2 regions of the Halobacillus sp. ABD4_316 genome follow, and region 1 is predicted to be linked to the other one. Evidence: a T-box and tRNA genes for the amino acid it is inferred to sense, from the RefSeq annotation. Region 1 holds a T-box; the other holds one or more tRNA genes.
The links. The T-box of region 1 lies ahead of ACXAJH_RS06060 (valine--tRNA ligase). A T-box ahead of a tRNA ligase gene usually reads a tRNA of that ligase, here a tRNA-Val.

Region 2: it has a tRNA-Val gene. The T-box ahead of ACXAJH_RS06060 (valine--tRNA ligase) is inferred to sense a tRNA for this amino acid. The anticodon was not compared.

What each region holds. Positions count from the first base shown of each region.
Region 1 is NZ_JBSWZA010000001.1:1,118,227-1,122,143, reverse strand. Features, by position in the region: gene hemL (glutamate-1-semialdehyde 2,1-aminomutase) at 1-751, shown strand, start outside; gene ACXAJH_RS06070 (LysM peptidoglycan-binding domain-containing protein) at 925-1,884, shown strand; gene ACXAJH_RS06065 (hypothetical protein) at 1,881-2,069, opposite strand; T-box leader at 2,196-2,417, shown strand; gene ACXAJH_RS06060 (valine--tRNA ligase) at 2,506-3,917, shown strand, end outside.
Region 2 is NZ_JBSWZA010000004.1:195,639-199,555, forward strand. Features, by position in the region: gene ACXAJH_RS16170 (DUF421 domain-containing protein) at 1-460, opposite strand, end outside; gene ACXAJH_RS16175 (GNAT family N-acetyltransferase) at 565-993, opposite strand; gene ACXAJH_RS16180 (YjcG family protein) at 999-1,514, opposite strand; gene ACXAJH_RS16185 (alpha/beta hydrolase) at 1,550-2,278, opposite strand; tRNA gene ACXAJH_RS16190 (tRNA-Val) at 2,516-2,588, shown strand; gene ACXAJH_RS16195 (biotin/lipoyl-containing protein) at 2,743-2,988, shown strand; gene ACXAJH_RS16200 (DUF2254 domain-containing protein) at 3,044-3,917, opposite strand, start outside.

The sequences.
Region 1 (3,917 bases):
GATTACGGTCCCATACAACGATCTGAAAAGTGTCCAATATGTCTTTGAAGAGTACGGGGATGACCTGGCGGCGGTCATTATTGAGCCGGTATCCGGAAACATGGGTGTGGTCCCTCCGAAGGAAAGCTTCCTCCAGGAGCTTCGCCAGCTGACCGAAGACAATGGGACGGTTCTGATCTTTGATGAAGTTATGACGGGCTTCCGTGTCGGCTACCACAGTGCTCAGGGCCATTTCGGTGTCACTCCGGATATGACCTGTCTCGGTAAGGTGATCGGCGGCGGACTTCCTGTCGGTGCCTATGGTGGGAAGCGCGAAATCATGGAACGTGTCGCGCCGGTTGGTGATATCTACCAGGCAGGGACGTTATCAGGGAACCCGCTAGCCATGACGGCCGGGTATCAGACGATATCTGCGATGACAGAGGAAGCCTATGCTTCCATCAGTGAACGTGTGGATCAGCTGATTGAGGGTTATAAAAAGGCGGCCGAAACCTATGACATTCCGCTTACCGTCAACCGCGCAGGTTCCATGGTCGGTTTCTTCTTTACCAACGAACCTGTCTATAACTTTGAAACGGCTAATCAATCAGACCTGGATATGTTCAAGAGATACTATCAGGGCATGATTCAGGAAGGTGTCTATCTTCCACCTTCCCAATTTGAAGGAATGTTCCTTTCCGTTAAGCACACGGAAGCAGACATTGAACAAACGATTGAGGCAGTCAACAAAGTATTTTCAACACTTAACTGAACGCCCCTTTTAGAAAACAGGCAGCCGTTATCATCGGCTGCCTGTTTTTTTGGGGGAGAATACCGGTGGATAGCAGGATGTTTTACGGCGATTCCTCCCATTCATGTATATAACGATATCTTCCGCATAAGGTGTTAGTAGAGAACAGGAATACCTTAGGGAGGGACTCTGGATTGCCGAATAAACAAAATGTATTTTCCTTTTATCTGGATGAATCGATATGGTTTCAGGAAGGACAGGGTGTAAGAGAGCTGATTGGTATTTCTTTAGAGCCAGATATTACGATTGAAGACCGCGGAGATGAAGTCTGCCTGAAGGGGACCGTTGATCTCGGCGGTGAATATATTCCAACGGGCCCTCAATCCGAAGCGGAGCCTGCGGGAGCTTCGGGAGCAAGGGTGATGGATAGTGTCGAAGCGCAGGATGATGGTGTCTATGTCTTTTCCCACGCTTTTCCAGTAGAGATTCGGGTCCCATTGGAGCGTGTTTCCAATTTGGATGATGTGCTGATTGACATTGAGACGTTTGATTATGAACTGCCGGCTGACCGTCAGCTCCGCCTTCACGCACAAATCACGATTAACGGAGTCGAGGAAGCCCGGAATGAAGCGGCCAATGACGATGCGTTCGATGAGCCTGTCCAGGCGGGACCTGTCAACTTCAAGGAGGAAACGCCGGAAGCCGAGCGGGCGGTTCCCGAAAAAGAAGCCCCTGTATTCCGGATGAACGGACAGGAACAAGAGGAACAGGAACAGAACGATGACGGACGTTGGTTTTACAAGAAATCACAGAGCTTTCCTGAATTTTTTGGAACAGAGCAGGAAGCTGTCCATGACATCCAGGCTTCTCCCGACAGTACGTCAGACTGGGGAGAGGTCAGTGTGGAGGAGTCCTCAGAGTCCAGTGAATCGGAGGCGCCCCCTGGTGGGATGGATGGCATCAAACAAATTTTCAAGCACTTGTTCCCTAACCGTGAGGATACGTATACCCGGATGAAAATGTATATTGCCCAGGGGGAGGAGACTTTGACTTCCATCGCTGAGAAGTATGATGTTCCAGTCAGACAGCTGGAGCGTGTGAACAGCTGTGATGAGGATGTAGCCCCTGGACAGATTGTGTATATTCCTGATTAAATCCATTTGTATTTAAAAGCCAGCCACAGACCGATGACGAGTCCGAGAAGGAAAATATCGAAGGTCGTCGGCCAGAAAATGGTACGTAAAGCCTGGAAAATCACAATCGGAAGCAGAGAGGTTTCAATGACAATCAACCACGTTTTACACCATGGTGGCAGCCGGTAGCGGTACATTCGGCTCATCTGTACACCTCGTTTCTTAAATATAGAAGCCCGCAGGCCCTGTCTGCGGGCTTCTGCATATTTTTTGTCAGACAGTTGACTAAAGACGTATGTTCTATATACAATATGTAATATAGTCTTTATACGTGAAATGCTTAGATAGGGAGTAGTACGTAATCATTTCTTCCAGAGAGGAAAACGAATGGTGGAAGTTTTCCATGAACCCTGATTATGAAAGTCGCCCTTGATGCAGCTTCTTTGAACATGAGTAGGAGAAGCCGGTTCGAAGCCGTTATGATTGTGAGTGTGCAGGAGTCTCTCCTGTGAAATAAGGTGGTACCACGGAAATCAAACCCTTTCGTCCTTTTACTGGATGAAAGGGTTTTTTTATTTTCCCGGCTGGTAAACCCCTTGCAGAGTGTAATGACTGATAACAATTAAAGGAGGAAGATCAGAAATGAGTGAACAGGATCTTTCAATGCCAACCAAATATGATCCGGCCGCTGTCGAAAAGGACCGGTACCACTACTGGGTGGATGGGAAATTTTTTGAAGCCGAAGGAGATACGGACAAAGAACCGTATACCATTGTTATTCCCCCGCCGAACGTTACAGGAAAGCTTCACCTCGGCCACGCATGGGATACGACCCTGCAGGATATTTTATCCCGTGTGAAGCGGATGCAGGGCTATGATGTCCTGTGGCTGCCCGGGATGGACCATGCCGGAATCGCTACACAGGCGAAGGTGGATGCCAAACTTCGTGAACAGGGGGTTTCACGACACGACCTCGGCCGTGAGAAATTCCTTGATAAAGCATGGGAATGGAAGCATGAATATGCGAAATTCATCCGCGCGCAGTGGGAAAAGCTCGGCCTCGGCCTAGATTATTCCCGCGAACGGTTCACGCTTGATGAAGGTCTTTCCGACGCTGTTAAGGAAGTATTCGTTACTTTATATGAAAAAGGCTTGATTTACCGAGGGGAATACATCATCAACTGGGATCCGGCTACACAGACGGCTTTATCGGACATCGAAGTCGAGTATAAGGATGTCCAGGGAGCGTTTTATCATATGCGCTACCCGCTGAAGGATGAAGAAGGATCCATCGAAATTGCTACGACCCGTCCGGAGACGATGCTTGGGGATACCGCCATTGCGGTTCACCCGGAAGATGAGCGCTACAAGCATCTGATTGGTAAAAAAGCGGTTCTTCCTATTGTGGGAAGAGAAATTGAAATTGTCGCTGATGACTACGTCGACATGGAATTTGGTTCAGGTGCTGTGAAGATTACGCCGGCTCACGATCCGAATGACTTTGAAATCGGGAACCGCCACGATCTTGAGCGTGTGCTCGTCATGAATGAAGACGGTACGATGAATGAAAATGCCGGGGCGTACAAAGGGATGGACCGTTTTGAATGCCGCAAGCAGATTGTAAAAGATCTTCAGGAGCAGGGCGTCCTGTTTGAAATAGAAGATCATATGCATTCCGTCGGTCACTCCGAAAGAAGCGGGGCTGTAGTCGAGCCCTATCTTTCCACACAATGGTTTGTTGATATGAAGCCGCTGGCGGATGCCTCCGTCGACCTTCAAAACGGAGACGAAGCCGTTCAGTTTGTTCCGGACCGTTTTGAAAAACCATATCTGCATTGGATGGAGAACACCCGTGACTGGTGTATTTCCAGACAATTGTGGTGGGGCCATCGTATTCCGGCCTGGTACCATAAAGAGACCGGCGAAATTCACGTAGGCAAAGAAGCGCCGAAAGACCCTGAAAACTGGAAGCAGGATGATGATGTCCTGGATACGTGGTTCTCTTCCGCCCTCTGGCCGTTTTCAACGATGGGCTGGCCGGATGAAGGAAGCAG
Region 2 (3,917 bases), on a different contig from region 1:
CGTTCTGAGAATGGGAGTTTTTCAACACAGAAATGGTTCCATCCGTTTCCAAAACAGCATACTGCACATCCCTGATCGAGAAGACATCCTTGGAGCGGAGAAGGTGTTGAAGCTGGTTGATATCCAGCTTATTTTTTTTGAGCTGCTCTCGGTCAATCCTTCCCTGATAAATTACGAGGGATGGGCTTCCCTCAAGAAGCTGCCGGGATCCTTTAAACTTTTCCGTGATCATCTCTGTTGTGTAAATAAGGATGCTCCACAGTATAATGGCAAAGCCGATGTCGGGAATACCGACGTCAGGATCGTAAAGGGCATTTCCTACAAGCTCTCCAAGTACAAGGGCGGAGATGAAATCAAAAGCTGTAATTTGAGTAATCTGGGATTTGCCCAGTACCTTAGTCATGACAAACAGCGCGGCAAACCCGAAAAGAGTCTCCACCGTAATTTGTATATATTCCATTGAAGCGTCACGATCCTTCTTTTTCGTTCTTCTATGCCTCATTGTAGACAAAAGGGGTGGAATATAAACGAAAAAACTCCCGCCTTTCCATAGGCGGGAGCTGGTTATTCATTCAATTCTTTGACCATCGTGACATGTGGGATGCCGGCATCCATGAATTTGTCTGAAATCGTGACATAACCGAGGGCTTCATAAAAGGCTTCCGCCTGGGTTTGAGCATTAAGCTTGGCTTTGTCATACCCATAGTCACGCACGGCGGCTTCCAGCTGTTCAATCATCTGTCTGCCGTAGGAATGGCCGCGTTTCTCTTTCAGAACACAAATGCGCTCAAGCTTCCCGTATCCGTGGACAAACCGGAGACGGGCGGCGGCTACCGGTTTGTCGTTCTCATACCCGGTGAAATGAAGGGACGCTTCATCATGCTCATCGATTTCAAGTTCTTCAGGTACCTGCTGTTCTTGTACAAAGACGATTTTTCTCACTGTGTAGGCATCGTTCAGCTGCTGTTTGTTTCTGACCTGCCGGATATCCACGAGCTTCACCCTCTGCCAAGGCGGAATGTCTCATAGACACTCCATGCGCCGTTTTCAAGTTGGTAAAGAAGCTGGAAACGATCGACCTGATCCTGCAGATCGAATTTAAGCATAGTGAGGCTGCCGTATACATCGGAAAATTCCTCGTCTGAAAGCTTCTGAGCAATCGTGATGTGCGGAACGAAGGAGAAATCTTTTTCTTCCGGCAGTACACCAGTGTAAAGTTTATCATTCAAATCAAAAATTTCATCGGATGGTTCAATCTTCAGGTAGATGGTGTTGGTTACGGGAGAGAAGGAACTTACCTTGTACACCCCGTAGGAGAATGGCTCTGTGTTCTTGGCAATTTCCCTCAGCTGGGGGATGATTTCACTTTCAATCTGATCTTCCTCCGCTTCAAACGCCTCTTTCATCGTAATGTGAGGAGGAATCAGCGCGTAATGAGGGTCATATCGCTTGCGGTAAGAATTCGCTACATCTTGTACTTTTTTTGATGGAAACACTGCTATTCCGTATTTCATTGAACTAACCTCCTGATTGTCCCATTTTAAAACGTTTATTCACCACTAAATATGTTCAATAAAGCCCGTTCAAAATCCTTCTGCCAGGATCCCCAAGTATGACCGCCATCCAGCTCATGGTACGTATAGGAGACCGGCTTTTCCTGTAGAAGATCCCGCAGCTTTCGATTTGGTTCAAGAAAATCCATCCGCTCACCGGTTGTCGTCTCCACGTCCGTTTCCTCCAGACCGATGGTGTGATCGATGGTTAATGAAGAAAGCTGCCGCCCTGTGTCGACGACTTCCAGGACGTGATCATCGACATAAGGACTCTGCATGATGACATTTCCGAAGATATTCGGGAATTTAACAGCTGTCATTAAGGCAAGGGTTCCGGCAAGGGAATCCCCGGCCAGTGTCCGGCCTCTCCCCATATTATACCCGGGCAGCTGTTCATCAAGAAATGGGACGACCTCCCTGATGAGGAAGCTGACGTAGTCTCCCTGTCTCGGGCCGTCAGGATGGTATTTCTCCCTGCGGTCGTATTTATCCTTGTAATGTATACCAATGAAAATCGTCCGTTCCATACGTTCCTCCCTGTGGAGCTTATCGCTCAGAGTGGCAGCGCGCCCCATGGAGTAATAATCGTTTCCATCCTGCATGATACAGAAATGGTACTTGTATAGAGGAGAGAAGTTGTTCGGCGTATACACACGAAGGGTCATTTCTTCGTCTAAGTACTGACTGTTTATGGTGTACTCGGTCATGGATCCGTCTCTACCCATAAATAGACCACCTCCTTACAGCACGGAAGTATATGAAAATTTCCCGCTTAAAATTCGATGTAAACGTTGCACTTCTTATTTTATCATAGAATTGTTGAAAAAGTGGAACAGATCAATAACCCAAATGATGGAGGGAGGAGGAAGGTTTGTAAAAAAGTTTGTCGAATCATGTTGACTTCAATTGTGATCCATAGTATATTAATCTTTGTCAGCAAAAAACGACAAATTTCTACATAAGATTCCGTAGCTCAGCTGGGAGAGCGCCACCTTGACAGGGTGGAGGTCGTTGGTTCGAGCCCAATCGGAATCATCATACAAAGTGCCGGAGTGGCGCAGTTTCTCATCCAGGGAGAGGCTGCGTCACTTCTTTTTTATTTTCCAGTCATCTTGTCCTCTTCTCCCACATATGCTGTTTCAAACGCCCTGAGCTGGACCGGGCGTGGTGAGAACAGGAGGAATGAACCATGCGGCCCGAAAAAATCATTTCCCCGTGTTATGGAGAAGTGACCGAAGTCCTCGTTCAGAACGGGGAGTATGTCTATGAATGGGAACCCCTTTTTGTTATTAAGCGGGACGGGACAGAGTCAGAGGTAGCGGTGGGCATCAGCGGCAGCCTGAAAAAGCTTCATATTAAGAAAGGTGATAAAGTGTCACCTGCCACCCTTCTTGCCGAGATGGAAGACGATATGATCATATCCGGCAGCGATTAATACACAAAAGAGAACCGTCCGGAATATGGACGGTTCTCTTTATTTGGTACACAGGTTATGAAGCATCATCGCTCTTCAAGGAAATGGTTGTCCCACACGCATCGGCCAGTTTCTGTGCCTGATGGTTAAACCGCTCAAAATCAAGCTCGTCCATATTCTCTACATCAACAGCCTTAATAATGTAACGGCCGAATCTCCACACGTCGTCCTGGACTTTCTCCTTTTGTATGAATGCCAGTTTGTACAATACTTCCATAACGGAGTTCATGACGGACACATCATGGTGTCCGTAAATGCGGATTTGATAGAAGCATTTATACAAGTATTCACTAAAAGGTACCGGCTCTGCGATAAGACGGAGGTGGTCATTATCGTCCGGGTAATATCGGATCGGCTCATATACATCGGCGAGCTCAACGAGGAGGGAGCCGATCCGGTTGATGCAGTTCGTGGCCGTATGAGGATCATTGAGACTTGGGGAAATGGCGCGCACGGCGATTTCCACAAGCTTCTGCAGTGAAAATTCTATATCCTGAATGTCGACCCGCTCGTTGCCGATCACGACAAAATCTCTTGCTTCTTCTGGTGTGAGGTTCTCCTGCTCTGATTCTACCCAGTAATAGAACAGGGGCATTTCTTTCTGAATGTATTCCCCCATGGAAAAGGTGGTCTCCAATAAAAGGTCATTTTTCTCCGCCCATTGAATCAAGGAAGAGTAATTGACACTCTGGATATATCCGGATTCCCCTGTCGCAATGACTCTTTTCTCTGAATTCTTTCGTCTTTCAATTTCCTCGTGATCCCATTCGGTGTAACGGTCGTAATTTTTCTCTGAAAAGGTTCCGTTGATCAAATCAGACGTGCTCTGGCGAATGGTGCCGATTAAATTGTTCACTTTGATGAAACGGGAAGAGTGGTGAATGAAAATG